3 regions of the Mesorhizobium sp. M7D.F.Ca.US.005.01.1.1 genome follow, and region 3 is predicted to be linked to each of the others. Evidence: predicted binding sites of a transcription regulator. Region 3 holds the regulator's gene; each other region holds the start of a gene.

Region 1 (4,892 bases), 450 kb from region 3:
CACCAGGAAGGAGGACGAGCGCAGATGATCGGCAATGACGCGGAAGGACGCGACCGTCTCCTTGTCGGGACCATGCCCGATGGCGGACGAGGCCGCGTCGATCAGATGACGGAACAGATCGGTCTCGAAGACGCTTTCCACCCCCTGCAGGATGGACGCCATGCGCTCCAGGCCCATGCCGGTGTCGATCGACGGGCGCGGCAGGTCGATGCGCTCCTCCTTCGTCACCTGTTCATACTGCATGAACACCAGGTTCCAGAACTCGAGGAAACGGTCGCCATCCTCCTCCGGGCTGCCGGGAGGTCCGCCCCAGATGTGTTCGCCACGGTCGATGAATATCTCCGAGCACGGCCCGCAGGGTCCAGTATCGCCCATTGCCCAGAAATTGTCCGAGGTCGCGATGCGAATGATGCGATCGTCCGAAAACCCGGCGATCTTCTTCCAGATGCCGGCCGCCTCGTCGTCCGTGTGATAGACGGTGACCAGCAGCTTGTCCTTGTTCAGCCCGAACTCCTTGGTGATCAGGTTCCAGGCAAGCTCGATGGCGCGCTCCTTGAAATAATCGCCAAAGGAGAAATTGCCGAGCATTTCGAAAAAGGTCAGATGGCGCGCGGTATAGCCGACATTGTCGAGATCGTTGTGCTTGCCGCCGGCGCGAACGCTCTTCTGGGCGGTCGAGGCGCGCGAATAGGGCCGCTTCTCCAGGCCGGTGAAGACGTTCTTGAACTGCACCATGCCGGCGTTGGTGAACATCAGCGTCGGGTCGTTGCGCGGCACCAGCGGGCTCGACGCGACGATCTCGTGACCCTCCTTGCGGAAGTAGTCGAGAAATGTCGACCGGATTTCGTTCACGCCACTCATGAATGCTGCCTTTTCGGAAGAGCCGCCGGCAAACCGACGGAAATGGGCTCTGCGTTTTAGAAGATAGGACTTGGCCTTTTAGCCGCCGCGCTTCACCCTGTCCAGAAACACGGAATTGGTCCAATCCATGGCCCCTGCCGGCAGTTCGAACCCGCTTGGTTTTGCCGCCAAAACGCAAAACCGCCGGCACTGGGCCGACGGTTTCGAAACGCAATACTCGGAACTCGATTACATAAGCCTGAGATAATAGAACGCGATTATGGCCGAACTCCGGCCGGCATCGCGCACGAAGCTGTTACATCGCGCCGGATTCTTCCTCGAAACCGTCGTCGCCACCTTCAGAGCCGCCATTCTCAAGGAACTTCTCGGCGATCAGCCCGGCATTCTGCCTGAGCGCCAGTTCGATCTCGCGCGCGGTGTCGGGGTTATCACGCAGGAACAGCTTGGCATTCTCGCGACCCTGGCCGAGACGCTGCGAATTGTAGGAGAACCATGCGCCCGACTTCTCGACCACGCCGGCCTTGACTCCGAGATCGACCAGTTCGCCGGTCTTGGACACGCCTTCACCATACATGATGTCGAACTCAACCACCTTGAAGGGCGGTGCCAGCTTGTTCTTGACCACCTTGACACGGGTCTGGTTGCCGACGACCTCGTCGCGGTCCTTGACCGAACCGATGCGGCGGATATCGAGGCGCACCGAAGCGTAGAATTTCAGCGCGTTGCCGCCGGTGGTGGTTTCGGGCGAACCGAACATGACGCCGATCTTCATGCGGATCTGGTTGATGAAGATGACCATGGTGTTGGAGCGCGAGATCGAGGCCGTCAGCTTGCGCAGCGCCTGGCTCATCAAGCGGGCCTGCAGGCCGGGCAGCGAATCGCCCATCTCGCCTTCGATTTCGGCGCGTGGCGTCAACGCCGCGACCGAATCGACCACCAGCACGTCGATGGCGCCGGAGCGCACCAGCGTGTCGCAGATTTCCAGCGCCTGCTCACCAGTGTCGGGCTGCGAGATCAGGAGGTTTTCAAGATCGACGCCGAGCTTGCGGGCATAGACCGGGTCAAGTGCGTGCTCGGCATCGACGAAGGCGCAGATGCCGCCCTTCTTCTGAGCTTCGGCCACGGTGTGCAGGGCCAGCGTCGTCTTGCCCGAGCTTTCCGGCCCGTAGATCTCGACGATGCGGCCGCGCGGCAGGCCACCGACGCCAAGCGCGATGTCGAGCCCAAGCGAGCCGGTCGGCACCGTTTCGATCTCGACGACCTGCTCGTTCGCGCCGAGCCGCATGATCGAGCCCTTGCCGAAAGCCCGCTCGATCTGCGACAGCGCCGCATCCAGAGCCTTTGATTTGTCCACTGCCTTATCCTCTACAAGCCGCAAAGAATTCTGAGCCATGATACATCACCCCTTGGTCGTCAATGAAGGCCGGACAATCCGTAATCCCTGCCATTTTGTACCTTTTTTGTTCTCGTTTGGCAAGAGGGGTCAAATATCTGAAAAACAATCAATATCCAGATTTGTTCTTTTTTTGTCTCACGATTTCGTTTCACGATGCATCCCGCATTGGGCCAGACGGCTCGATTGTTTCGATCTGCCGAATCGCTGCCTTGCATGCGAAGCTTCGTCACGCAGCCTAGCGCTTGTGCGGCTGGAATAACAAAGGTCATATCGCCGGCATGCTGAAATCCGCGAAAATACTGGCCGTAGGCGGCGCCCATATCGACCGGCGCGGTCAGGTGTCCGGCCCCTACGTGCCTGCCGCCTCCAATCCCGGCACGATGCGCGAGGATGTCGGCGGCGGCGTCTTCAACGCTTTGCGCAGTGCGGTGCTTCGTGGCGTCTCCGCGTCGCTCATGTCGGTGCGCGGCGGCGATGCCGCCGCAGACACCGTTTCGCGAGCCATTGCCGAGGCAGGTATTGCCGACCTGTCCGCGGTGTTCCTCGACCGCACCACGCCGAGCTATACGGCGCTGATCGACCGCGAGGGCGAGCTGATCGTCGGCTTTGCCGACATGGCGCTCTATGACCTGGCGTTTCCCAAGCAGATCAGGCGCTCCAAGGTACGGGAGGTGATTGCTGCCGCCGATGCCGTCTTCTGCGACGCCAACCTGCCGACGGCGGCACTGGAGCGGCTGGTTTCGCTTGCCGCCGGCAAACCCGTCTTCGCCATTGCCATTTCGCCGGCCAAGATCGTGCGTTTGAAGCCGGTGCTTGGCGATCTGGCCGTCGTCTTCATGAACCGGCGCGAAGCGATCGCGCTGGCAGACCTGGACGCTGCGGCTTCTCCGCAAGACATCGTCGACGGGCTGAGACGCGCAGGGCTCAAAAGCGGCGTGGTGACGGCGGGCGGTGGCCCCATGCTGGGCTTCGATGAAGCCGGCGCCTTCTCGATCCTGCCGCCGCCGCCAAGAAAGGTCGCTGACGTCACCGGCGCCGGCGACGCGCTGGCGGGCTCAACCGTCGCTGCCTTGCTGCGCGGCCTGTCGCTGCGGGTCGCCCTGCGCGACGGCATTGCCGCGGCGACGCTTGCCATCGAAAGCGCCAACGCCGTTCCGGATTTCACCACGGCGAGCTTCGCGGAAGCGTTGGCTCTTGTGCCGGATGCGCAGGAAGTGGCATGAGACCGGCAAATTCATAGCGCCGCAGTGTTGCCGAGCGTCCCGATGGACGCGCCGCACTCCGGATTGGAGATCAAGATGACCCCAGAGACCGCCCGCCCCTTCATCGACATCCACGCGCCGGTGGCACAGGCCCTGGCCGCCGGTCGGTCGGTGGTGGCGCTGGAAAGCACCATCATCACCCATGGCATGCCCTACCCCGACAATGGCGCCATGGCGGCCGATGTCGAAAAGATCATCACCGATGGCGGCGCCGTGCCGGCGACGATCGCCGTGGTTGGCGGGCGCATCAAGATCGGGCTTTCGGACGGCGAACGCGAATCGCTGGCGATGACGGGCGACGCCATGAAGCTGTCGCGCGCCGATCTCGGTTTTGCCGTGGCGCAAGGGCGCACCGGCGGCACCACCGTCGCCGCCACGATGATCGCGGCCCATATGGTGGGCATAAAAGTGTTCGCCACCGGCGGCATCGGCGGCGTGCACAAGGGCGCCGAAAAGAGCTTTGACATTTCCGCCGATCTCGACGAGCTGGCGCGCACCCCGGTCATTGTCGTGTCGGCCGGTGCCAAGGCCATCCTCGACATCGAAAAGACGCTGGAGGTGCTGGAGACGCGCGGCGTGCCGGTGATCGGCCATGGCTGCGAGACGATGCCGGCCTTTTGGTCGCGGCATTCGCCATTCCGCGCGCCGCTAACCCTGCACAGGCCGGAAGAGATCGCGCATTTCTACCAGACGAGGGCAGCGCTGGGGCTCGCCGGCGGCATGCTGATCGCCAATCCGGTGCCTGAGAACCACGAAATCCCGGCTGAAGAGATGGCCGGCTACATCGAAGCCGCGCAAAAGGCCGCCGAGGCGCTCAAGGTGACCGGCAAGGCGGTGACGCCGTTCCTGCTGTCGAAAATCCTCGAACTGACCGGCGGCCGGAGCCTGAAGACCAACATCGCGCTGGTGGAGAACAATGCGCGGCTGGCGGCAAAGATCGCGAAGGCGCTGTAGGGAGGGAAGTTCGACTACAGCCGGCGCAAAGCTAAAAGCGAACGCCGCGTTCCGTCACGCCCCCCTCTGTCCTGCCGGACATCTCCCCCTCAAGGGGGGAGATTGGCAGCTTCGGCATTCAGCTCACTTCTTCACCGCTGAAGGTTGGCGAACGCCGCGATGACATCCGATCTCCCCCCTTGAGGGGGAGATGTCCGGCAGGACAGAGGGGGTGCCTGTCCCTCCAATGTTCCGAATTATTTCCCCGCCCGCCGCCCCGCCTCATAGGCCCGGCGCGCCCAGACAGTCATCTCGTCGGGATCATCGAAAGCGCTGTCGGGAATGCTCCAGTAGGGCATGGCCACCAGCTTGCCGTGGCGCGAGCCGGTATAGGTCCATTGGGTGCAGCCGGCTGCCTCAAACTCGGGCGCGCTTTGCTC
Region 2 (4,892 bases), 3.4 Mb from region 3:
GCAAGGCGCCGAAGCGGCGGGCGAGCGGTGCGCGCGGCGCCGCCATGACGGCGCCCGCCGTGCGCAGGCCGACGCTTTCCAGGCTGGCGCGGGTCGAGAGTTCAATGCGCAGTGCGGCCAGCGGCAGGGGTGCCAGCAGCGCTTCTTCCTCGCCGCCCTCGACGATGCGGTCGCCGCAAAAGCGTGCCGCCGCCCAGGCAGCACCGGGCGTCGCGGCAAGCCCGGCACGGACATCGAAACCCTGGTGGAAGAAGCGCGACAGGATGTCGTCCAGCATGGCGCGTTCGCCGCCGAACAGATGGGTGCAGCCGGTGACGTCGAGAAACAGGCCATCTGCCTCGTCGAGCGCCACCAGCGGCGTGTAGCGGTCGCACCAGTCGGCAAGACCTTCGAGCAAGCGGCGGTCGGCCTCTGGATCGGCCTCGACGACGTCGATCGACGGATGCATGGCGCGCGCATCGGCGATGCCCATGTCGCGCTTCAGGTGCAGCGCCTCAGCCCGCTCGTCGAGGGCCGAGATGCGCTGCGCGTTGCGGTCGCGATGGCTGATCACGAGCGGTGGGTGAGATGGCGGCAGGTGATCCGACGGCCGGGAACGCCAGGACCGCCCCAGACGCTGCCGCAGGATCCTTTCCACGGCCAGATAGGGAAACCACAGGGACAGGATTCTTTGCCCGTTGTCTTCCCTCGCCCCTTCTTTCGTCGCCCGCTCTTTCGTCAAATGCGCGTTCATCGGGGTTCCACTCCAGTGTGAATTGTCCAGGCAGGGCCGTGCGGCTCTTGCCGATGGTGAGGGTGAAGGCCGGGCGGCCGATCGAGCCGGCGAGCGGCCCGGCGATGGTGTCGCGCGGCGCTGCCGGCGCCGAGGCGACGATGAGGCGGACGGGGGCGGCCGTCGGCTCGGGCTCGGCCGCCTGCCGCAGCAGGAACACCGGCCGGCCGGCACCTTGCGCCCTTGCATGCAGCCGGCGTGTCGCGGTCAGGTCCAGCCGCTGCGGATTGCCGCGAATTTCCAGGATGACCGCGGCGAGCGCCGTCATCCGGGCCGCCTCCTCGGCGACCCACAGCGCATCGACAAGCCTTGGCGCCTCGGAAAACAGCAATTGCTCCGGCTCGATGCCGAACGAGGCGTGAAGCCCCCGGGCATAGGGAAAACCGGCCTCGCGGAAAATCTCCGATGTGCCGATCCACAGCACCGGCAACCCCGGCGTTTGCTTGAGGATCAGGCTGGTGAGCGACAGGGCGAAACCGGCGACGGCCCCGGCATCGCGGGTTTGCGTGCCATGGATTTCGCTCAAGGCGGCCTTCGGCAGACCGCCGCTCAGGGCGACATCGAGGCGCTCGACGCCGATGGGCAGGAAAGCATCCGGCAACGCCGCGGCAATGCCGCGCCGGACGATTGTGAGATCGGTGTTGACGTCAGCATCGGAGGTCGTGGCAGCCGGCGCAGCCAAGCGCTCGGGCAGCGTTCCCTCGATTTTCGCGATCTGGCGGCGCAGGGCAAAAACAGTCTCCCGCGCCACGGCGGTCATCGCCATGACGGTCAGCTTCCACTCACAATTGTTCCTGTTATGTTCCTATAGATTCCAGAGGGTGCTGGAAGAGTCAAGCGGAGTCGTGGGGAATTTATTCCTCTCCGCCTGGATGGTGCAGGCGCATCAGCCCGTTCATTTGCCGATCACGGCGTGAAAGCCTATATGCCGGGATCAAAGGACAAAGCATGGCTCGCATCTACAAGACCCGCACCTGGCACGACGAACTCTCGCCCTCAATGGACGAAATGGAGTTCCTGGCGCTGGAGGCGTACGCCCATCTGCCGGAGGATTTTCGCAAGCTGACCGGCGAGATCGTCATCCAGATCGCCGAATTCCCGACCGACGAGATCATGGACGATCTGTCGCTGGAAACGCCGTTCGACCTGCTCGGCCTGTTCGAGGGGCGCGGCATCGCCGAACGCTGGAATCCGCAGACCGGCGAGGGTCCGAACCGCATCACGCTCTACCGCCGCGCCATCCTCGACTACTGGTCCGAAAACGAGGAAACGCTGGGCGACATCGTCACCCACGTGCTGATCCACGAGATCGGCCACCATTTCGGGCTGTCGGACGATGACATGGAGAAGATCGAAGAGGCAGCGGAGTAGGCTGTGCCGATATTCAGGTGAGGCCGGCCTGCAAATGGCGGTCCCCTGCGCTTCCGGTGCTCACGTACCCAAAAGTACGCTCCGCTCCGGTTCTCGGGCACCACCATTTTCGACTCGGCCTGACCTGAATCTCGACACAGCCTGCGCCGGCGCTTTGCAAATCTACCAATCACTCAGCTTGGTATCGGGCCCGTATTCCTGACCGTCGATATCTTTCACCACGGCCTGGCCGCAGCGCATCGTCTTGGCTTTCTTGTCGTAGGCATAGGTCGGCGAGCCGAACAGGTGCCAGCCCTTGTTGAGCGCCGCCGTCACCTTGTGGCAGAAGCTGGCGTCGTCCGGGCCGGTCAGAAAGCGGTAGAGTTTCATGTCTCAAGTCCTGTCGTGAATAAGCTTGGCCGATATCATGCGCCGATGGCGGCGGCCTTCGCCAGCAGTTTTTCAGCCTGCGCCAGATGCAGCCGCTCGACCATCTTGCCGTTCAGCGCGATCACGCCCTTGCCGGCGTTTTCCGGTAGCGCGAAGGCTTGCCTGACCAAGCGCGCCTCGACCACGGCTTCCGCGGACGGCGCGAAGGCGCGGTTCGCGGCTTCGATCTGGGCCGGGTGGATGAGGCTCTTGCCATCGAACCCCATGGCCGCGGCTTCCGTGCATTCCCGGGCGAAAGCGTCGAGGTCGCGAAAATCGTTGGAGACGCCGTCGAGCATGTCGATGCCGCCGGCGCGCGCGGCCAGCAGCATCTGCATCAGCCATGGCACGAGATAGCGCCGGTCCGGTGTCGCCAGCACGCCGGTATTCTTGACCAGATCATTCGTTCCGGCAACGAAACAAGCCAATCGAGAGGCAGGGTCGCGGCCAAGCTCGGCGATGGCGCCGATGTTGAGAAGCGCCTTGGGCGTCTCGATCATCGCCCACAGTTTCACGCTGTCGAGGGCAAAATTGTCGTCGAGCACATCGCCGGCCTCGAGCAGGTCGCGCGGCGTGTCGACCTTGGGCAACAGGATGCCGTCGGGTTCGCAGCTTGCCGCGGCCAGCAGGTCGTCGGCGCCCCATTCGCTGGCCAGCGCATTGATGCGCACGACCATCTCGCAGCGCTTGCCAATAGGGTCGGCAACCGGTCGGTTGGCGAAAATGCCGGCCAGTTTTTCGCGCGCGGCGATCTTGTCCGCCGGGACGACGGCATCCTCGAGGTCGATGATGACTGCGTCGCAGGAAAGCTGCGCGATCTTGGCCAGCGCCTTGTCGTTGGATGCCGGAATGTAGAGCACCGAGCGGCGCGGGCGATAGGTTTCCATGGGTGATCTATGCCGCGTGTGGTTGGTGGAGGCAAGCGCGTGCATTAAGGCTCGATCTCCCCCTTGTGGGGAGCGCTGTCCGGCAGGACAGAGGGGGCCTGCCAGCTCTGGCCTCTGCACGAAAACTGCACATGCTTGCGGAAAACCTCCTCGGATCCGCCCTGCGATCTCCCCGCCGGCCTGCGAGACAGGCGGCATGCAAAAGCGAGCAAAACCCCGTCTGCCTCACAGGCTGCGCTGCGAAGGCTGGTGGCTGGCCGATCCGCCGCGCGCGAATCCGACGGCGATCCTCATCCCCTTTGTCCGCAAGAGCCCGCCGGCAATCCGGCGGGACGTCATCAGGAAAGCCAGGTCATGACAGCGTTGTTCTCCGCCGTACCGAGCTATTGCAGCCGCCTTGGCGTTGCCGCTCTGCTGGTCGCGCTGGCGGATTTTCTGTTCTACGGCCAGCCCGCCGGGATCACGGTTTTCCTGTTCGCCCTCCTGATTGCCGCCGCGGTCGTCGCCGTGCATCCGGCGGCCTTCAGCGATGGCAGGGTCTGGCTCAAGCCCGCTGCCCTGCTTGTCGTGCTGCTGCCGCTCGCCGAGACCGTCAGCGCCTTGTCGGTGTCAACAGCGCTGGCGGCGCTAGTCGTTTTCGCGCTTTCGCTGAGCGGGCGGCTGCGGCACAGCATCGCCCGCATTGCCGGCCAGATCGCGCTGTTCGGGCTGGCGGCGCCGTTCCGCTTCGCCAGTGATTTCATCCGCTGGCGCAAGACGGCGCGCCGCTTCGGCCGGCGCCGCGTCCGCCTCGCCGCCATCGCCGTCTGGGTGATGCCGCTGACACTGGGCGCGGTCTTCCTGGCGCTGTTCGGTGCCGCCAATCCGGTCATCGATTATTGGTTGTCGCTGATCGACCTTCTGAAACTGCTCGATCTCATCCAGCTTGCGCGGATTGCCTTCTGGCTGTTCGTGCTCGCCGGCGTCTGGGCTTTTCTGCGGCCACGGGTGCCGCGCCTGATTCGCCGCATCCCGCGCGCGGCGCCGGCCGCCAGCATCCAAGCCGAGAGAACCGTCACCACCATCGAGGACATGCTGTTCGGCAAGGCTGCCATCCTTCGCGCGCTTATTGTCTTCAACATCCTGTTTGCGCTGCAGACGGCGCTCGACGCCACCTATCTGTGGGGTGGGGTGGCGCTTCCCGACGGGCTCAGCTACGCCGCCTACGCGCATCGCGGCGCCTATCCCCTTGTTGTCACCGCGTTGCTTGCCGCCGGCTTCGTGCTGGCGGCGCTGCGGCCGGGCAGCGAGACATCCGCCGATCCGCTCATCCGCCGTCTGGTCTATGCCTGGGTGGCGCAGAACATCATGCTGGTCATCTCGTCGATTCTGCGGCTCGACCTCTATATCGGCATCTATGCGCTGACCTACTGGCGCGTCGCCGCCTTCGTCTGGATGGGGCTGGTGGCATCAGG
Region 3 (4,892 bases):
CCAGGGTCTCATCCGGGCCTGGAATACAGCCGGATGGTTCGAGATGCCGATCGAACTCGGTGACCAGCTCGGGCGCCTGATAGGAGCCGGGGCCGGCCAGACCGTCGTCTGCGACACGACGTCGACCAACATCTACAAGGTGTTGCATGCGGCGCTGGAGATGCGGCCCGGCCGGTTGGCCATCGTCGCCGAGGGCGACAGTTTTCCCACCGACCTGTACATCGCCGAAGGCGTGGCCTCGACCCGGGATGGCGTCCTGCTGCGCCTCGCGGGCGTCGACGCGCCAACCATCGAAGAACTGATCGACGAAAGCGTCGCGGTGGTGCTGGTCAACCACGTCAATTACAAATCGGGTGAACTGCGCGACATGGCGGCGCTGACGCGTAAGGCTCATGCGGCCGGAGCGCTGGTCGTCTGGGATCTATGCCACACCGCCGGCGCTCTGCCGGTCGAGCTCGATCACGCAAATGCCGACTTCGCCATCGGCTGCACCTACAAGTACCTCAACGGCGGTCCGGGCGCGCCGGCCTTCATCTATGCCGCCCGGCGCCACCACGGCGAGATCAGCCAGCCACTCAGCGGCTGGTGGGGGCATGCGCGGCCCTTTGCCTTCGAACAGGGTTACGTGGCCGGCACCGGTATCCGCCGCTTTCTGTGCGGCACGCAGCCGGTCCTGTCGATGCGGGCGCTCAAGGGTGCGCTTGCCATCTGGAACGACGTCGACATGGCGGCATTGCGAAAGAAAAGCGTCGCGCTGACCGAACTGTTCATCCAGCTCGTCGAAGCAAAGTGCGGCGCCTATGGTCTCACGCTGGAGACCACCCGCGACACGACCAGCCGCGGCAGCCAGGTGTCGTTCCTTCACGATCATGGCTATCAAATCATGCGGGCGCTGATCGAGCGTGGCGTGATCGGTGATTTCCGCGCGCCATCGACCATCCGTTTCGGCTTCACGCCGCTCTATGTCGGCTACAAGGATGTGTGGCTGGCGGTCGAGGTGCTGGAAGACATTCTGCGCACGGGTGCATGGAAGGACCAGCGTTTCGCCGTCAAGGAGGCCGTTACCTAACGCAGCCGTCTCGACGATCTGTTGTCATAGACTCTCCCCTTGGTCGGATGACGAAGAGACGAATTTCCAGCTCGCACATGCGTTCGTTGCTGGTGGCCAGTGCAGGCTACAATAATTAACCAAGGTTGGCGTTTTGGCTTCGTTTCGTTCACGGCAAACGAAAGCTGGAAAGCCCACCGTCGAGGGGCCTGTCGGCAGCCATGCCAGGCCTGATCTCGGGATGGGCCACAGGCTATTAACCATAACAATTTCAATGTCGGAAAGCGCACTGCGACGGCATGCAGGCGTCGACGAGATCCGCTTGCAACCGCGGAATAATTTCCGCCACCTTAACAAATTCATTAAACTTTAAACGGTTGCAGAACACAACTGGAACAGATAGTGTTTGTTCTGGGTTTGTTTTTCTGATTCTGGTTTCAGGTACCCTGGGGGCCGCCATGCTGACGCGCAAGCAACACGAACTGCTGATGTTCATCCATGAACGCCTGAAGGAAAGCGGCATTCCGCCATCCTTCGATGAGATGAAGGAGGCGCTCGATCTTGCCTCCAAATCCGGGATTCACCGGCTGATTACGGCACTGGAGGAGCGCGGCTTCATTCGCCGGCTGCCCAACCGGGCACGCGCGCTGGAAGTGCTGCGGCTGCCGGATTCGATCGCGCCCGGCCTCAACGCGGCAAAAAAATTCTCGCCAAGCGTCATCCAGGGCAGTCTTGGTCAAGGCGGCCTTGGCCGGCAGATCAAGCCGGCGCTTTCGCGGATGTCTTCGGCCGGCAATGACGACGACGTGGTCTCCGCGGTGTCGATCCCGGTGATGGGCCGCATCGCTGCCGGTGTGCCGATCGACGCCATTCAGCATCAGACGCATTCGATCTCGGTGCCGCCGGACATGATCATGGGCGGCGAGCACTATGCGCTGGAGGTCAAGGGCGACTCGATGATCGAGGCCGGCATTTTCGACGGCGACACCGTCATCATCCGCAATGCCGACACGGCGAGCCCCGGCGAAATCATCGTGGCGCTGGTCGATGAAGAGGAAGCGACGCTGAAGCGGTTCCGCCGCAAGGGCGCCTCGATTGCTCTCGAAGCCGCCAATCCGGCCTATGAAACCCGTATTTTCGGGCCGGACAGGGTCAAGGTGCAAGGCAAGCTCGTCGGCCTGATCCGCCGCTACTGAGGCAGCTGCGGTTTAACCACTGGCTTCTCGGGTCTCTTGAAGGGCGGCAGTCCCCTCGCCTCGCGTGAGAATTTGCGTTGTTCATGCCAAGGCCGGTAGGGCCTGTCCACCGCGAAGCTGACGGTTGCCGGCGCGGTCGCCGACTGGCGATCGAAGAAGACGGCAGCACTGCCTTTGCGAGCCAGTTGTCGCTTGGTGATGACGAGAACCAGCGGATCGTGACAAGCGTCATAGGCCGTCGCGTCATTGATTACGATCAGCCCGGCGAAGCCGCAGGCTTTCCACGTGTCCTTGCGATCCTCGACATAAGCAATGATCGCGCCGGACGTGTGCTTGGCGAGACAAACGCCTGACGTGCAATAGAACGGCGATCCCGGCGGCAGTTCCGGGGCATCCGCGATCTCGAATTGTGCGTCTCCTTGGGTGAAGACTTCCGGCACGACGATGGTTTCGGATGTCAGTGCGCGCTTCCAGTTGTCGACGGTGAATTCGTTCGGCCGTGCGCGGCTGACGGCGAACTCGCCGCCGCCGATCGGCAACGCAACCAGTCGAGCGTCCTCGGAGATCAGCACGTCGGGTGTGCGCGTATCCGAAACGGTCAGCAGGCCGGCAAGCGCGAAGGGAAGAGCGGCGAGCCGCAGCCATGTCGTCGCCATCGTCGCGATGACCAGGGCAATCGCCACCAGCAGGACAGACTGCTGCGAAATCAATCCGACTCCATCGACGGGCGAACGCTCGGAAATCCATCCGGACATGGCGATCATCGCGGTCAGGCCCTTGCCCATCACATAAAGGAATGGACCATCGGCGCCGAAGGGCATCGCCAGCGCACTGAGGACGGCGAAAGGCATGACAACTAGTGACACGATTGGCATGATGGCCAGATTGGCGAACAGGCTTAGCGGCGACACACGCTGAAAATGCCAGATAGCAAACAGCGCCGTGGCGCCGCCGGCGATGATGGATGTCATGGCCAAGCCGCCCGCCGCCAGCAGGAATTTTCGCGTCAGGAAGCCGGGCAAGGATCGCTTCGGCGGCGGCGGTCTGGTTTTCCCCGCGCGATGATCCGACCAGCCGGCATAGGCGCCGACAAGTGCTGCGGTTGCCGCGAAGGACATCTGGAAGCTCGGGCCGACCACCTCGTGCGGCGACACCACGATGACGGCGATCGCCGAGATCGCCAGATTGCGCATGGTGAGTGCCGCCCGATCGAACAGAACGGCAATCAGCATCACCGCCAGCATGATGAAGCTGCGCTCGGCGGCAACGACGACGCCAGAGATGATGAGATAGGCAGCGATCGAGAACAGTGCCGCGGCGGCGGCATATTTCTTGACCGGACGACGCGCGGAAAAGTCGGGAAACAAGGCGAAGGCGCCGCGCAGCAGACCCATGATGGTGCCGGCGACCAGCGCCATGTGCAGTCCTGAAATGGAGATGATGTGGTAGATGCCGGTACGCCGCATCGCTTCATTGATTTCATCGGGAATGCCGGCGCGCACGCCGACGATCAGCGCCGCGGCGATCTCACCTTCGGCGCCACCAATGCTGGCCCTGATGTGGTCGGCAATCGCTTCTCGGGCATTTTCTACGCTTGAGGAAAGGCGGGCCGATAGCGGCATGTCGCCGTCATCGGTGACGACAAGCTTTGGATTGCCGAGAAAGAACCCGCTGCCGCCGATGCCGGCGAAATAACTGTCAAAGGAGAAGTCGTAGCTTTCCGGCCGCACCGGACCGGTCGGCGGCAACAACTTGGCATATCCAATGATCAGGGATCCGGCTGTCATGTCTGCCGGGATCTTGCGTGCCGAAAGCCGCACCCGCTCCGGCATATAGCGCAATTTCGGCCTTGCGGTCGAAGTCACGTCGATGGTCAGCCGGATGCGGCCGCTCTCCATCTGGTCGATCGAGACGACTCGGCCGGTCACCTGCGTCGAGATTTCCGACCCCAGCATCTGCGTGCCCGCGCGCCACGTTTCGACCTTTGCGGCGAGTAGCCCGAGCGCACACAGCAGCGCGGCCATGAAGCACAGATGGGTCTTCGGCCATGAACGGGAGACCAGCGCACAGAGCGCCGCCAGGGCGACGACCGCGACGGGCTTGGCAAAGTCAGGCTCCGCCGTCAGCGAAAAATAGCCGATCGCTCCGATCGCCAGGCAGACCGGCACCAGCAGGAAGGCCACGCCTCGGTCGAGTTCCAGGCCCGCTGCTGTGGCTACGCTATGGCGCAAGCGAGGCAGCGAAATCCGGCCGATTTGCCGGCGCACGCGCACGATCCTGCCGGTTTCGGCAACTGGAACAGAGGCGCCGACATCCGCTTGTAACGGCGCTTTGCCGGGAGCCGGCACGAGGGGCGACGGCGGCGGCAGCGGGGCTGGCAGAGGCGCAAAAAGCGACCGTTCGCTGACGCCAATGACAGCGTCCTCGCCCTGATCCGAGCCCCAGCCTCGTCCAGCCATCGGGTCTGCCCCTTGCGCCCTCGACACCCTATGCTACATGAACGCCAACCGCGCGAAAGTCCGCGCGACAGCACCCGCTTCAGATGGTTTCCGAGAGTTCCATGTCCGACAAGGTCGTCACCCGTTTTGCCCCCTCGCCCACCGGCTACCTGCATATAGGCGGCGCGCGCACGGCGCTGTTCAACTGGC

Evidence for each region. The regulator LexA, encoded in region 3, represses DNA repair genes until DNA is damaged. The targets are predictions, from matches to a motif close to TGTTCNNNNTGTGTTCNG.
Region 1: recA (recombinase RecA) is a predicted target of LexA. The motif match lies at 2,312-2,329, and genes of this name have one in related genera.
Region 2: EJ076_RS03815 (metallopeptidase family protein) is a predicted target of LexA. The motif match lies at 1,562-1,579, and genes of this name have one in related genera.

Annotation. Positions count from the first base shown of each region.
Region 1 is NZ_CP034453.1:4,681,734-4,686,625, forward strand. Features, by position in the region: gene alaS (alanine--tRNA ligase) at 1-861, opposite strand, end outside; gene recA (recombinase RecA) at 1,157-2,254, opposite strand; gene EJ076_RS22670 (carbohydrate kinase family protein) at 2,536-3,480, shown strand; gene EJ076_RS22675 (pseudouridine-5'-phosphate glycosidase) at 3,556-4,473, shown strand; gene EJ076_RS22685 (TfoX/Sxy family protein) at 4,710-4,892, opposite strand, start outside.
Region 2 is NZ_CP034453.1:797,610-802,501, reverse strand. Features, by position in the region: gene EJ076_RS03825 (DUF6504 family protein) at 1-553, opposite strand, end outside; gene EJ076_RS03820 (hypothetical protein) at 495-1,538, opposite strand; gene EJ076_RS03815 (metallopeptidase family protein) at 1,721-2,143, shown strand; gene EJ076_RS03810 (DUF1737 domain-containing protein) at 2,306-2,512, opposite strand; gene EJ076_RS03805 (CoA ester lyase) at 2,548-3,438, opposite strand; gene EJ076_RS03800 (DUF4173 domain-containing protein) at 3,793-4,892, shown strand, end outside.
Region 3 is NZ_CP034453.1:4,236,444-4,241,335, reverse strand. Features, by position in the region: gene kynU (kynureninase) at 1-1,069, shown strand, start outside; gene lexA (transcriptional repressor LexA) at 1,507-2,244, shown strand; gene EJ076_RS20260 (ComEC/Rec2 family competence protein) at 2,238-4,703, opposite strand; gene gltX (glutamate--tRNA ligase) at 4,805-4,892, shown strand, end outside.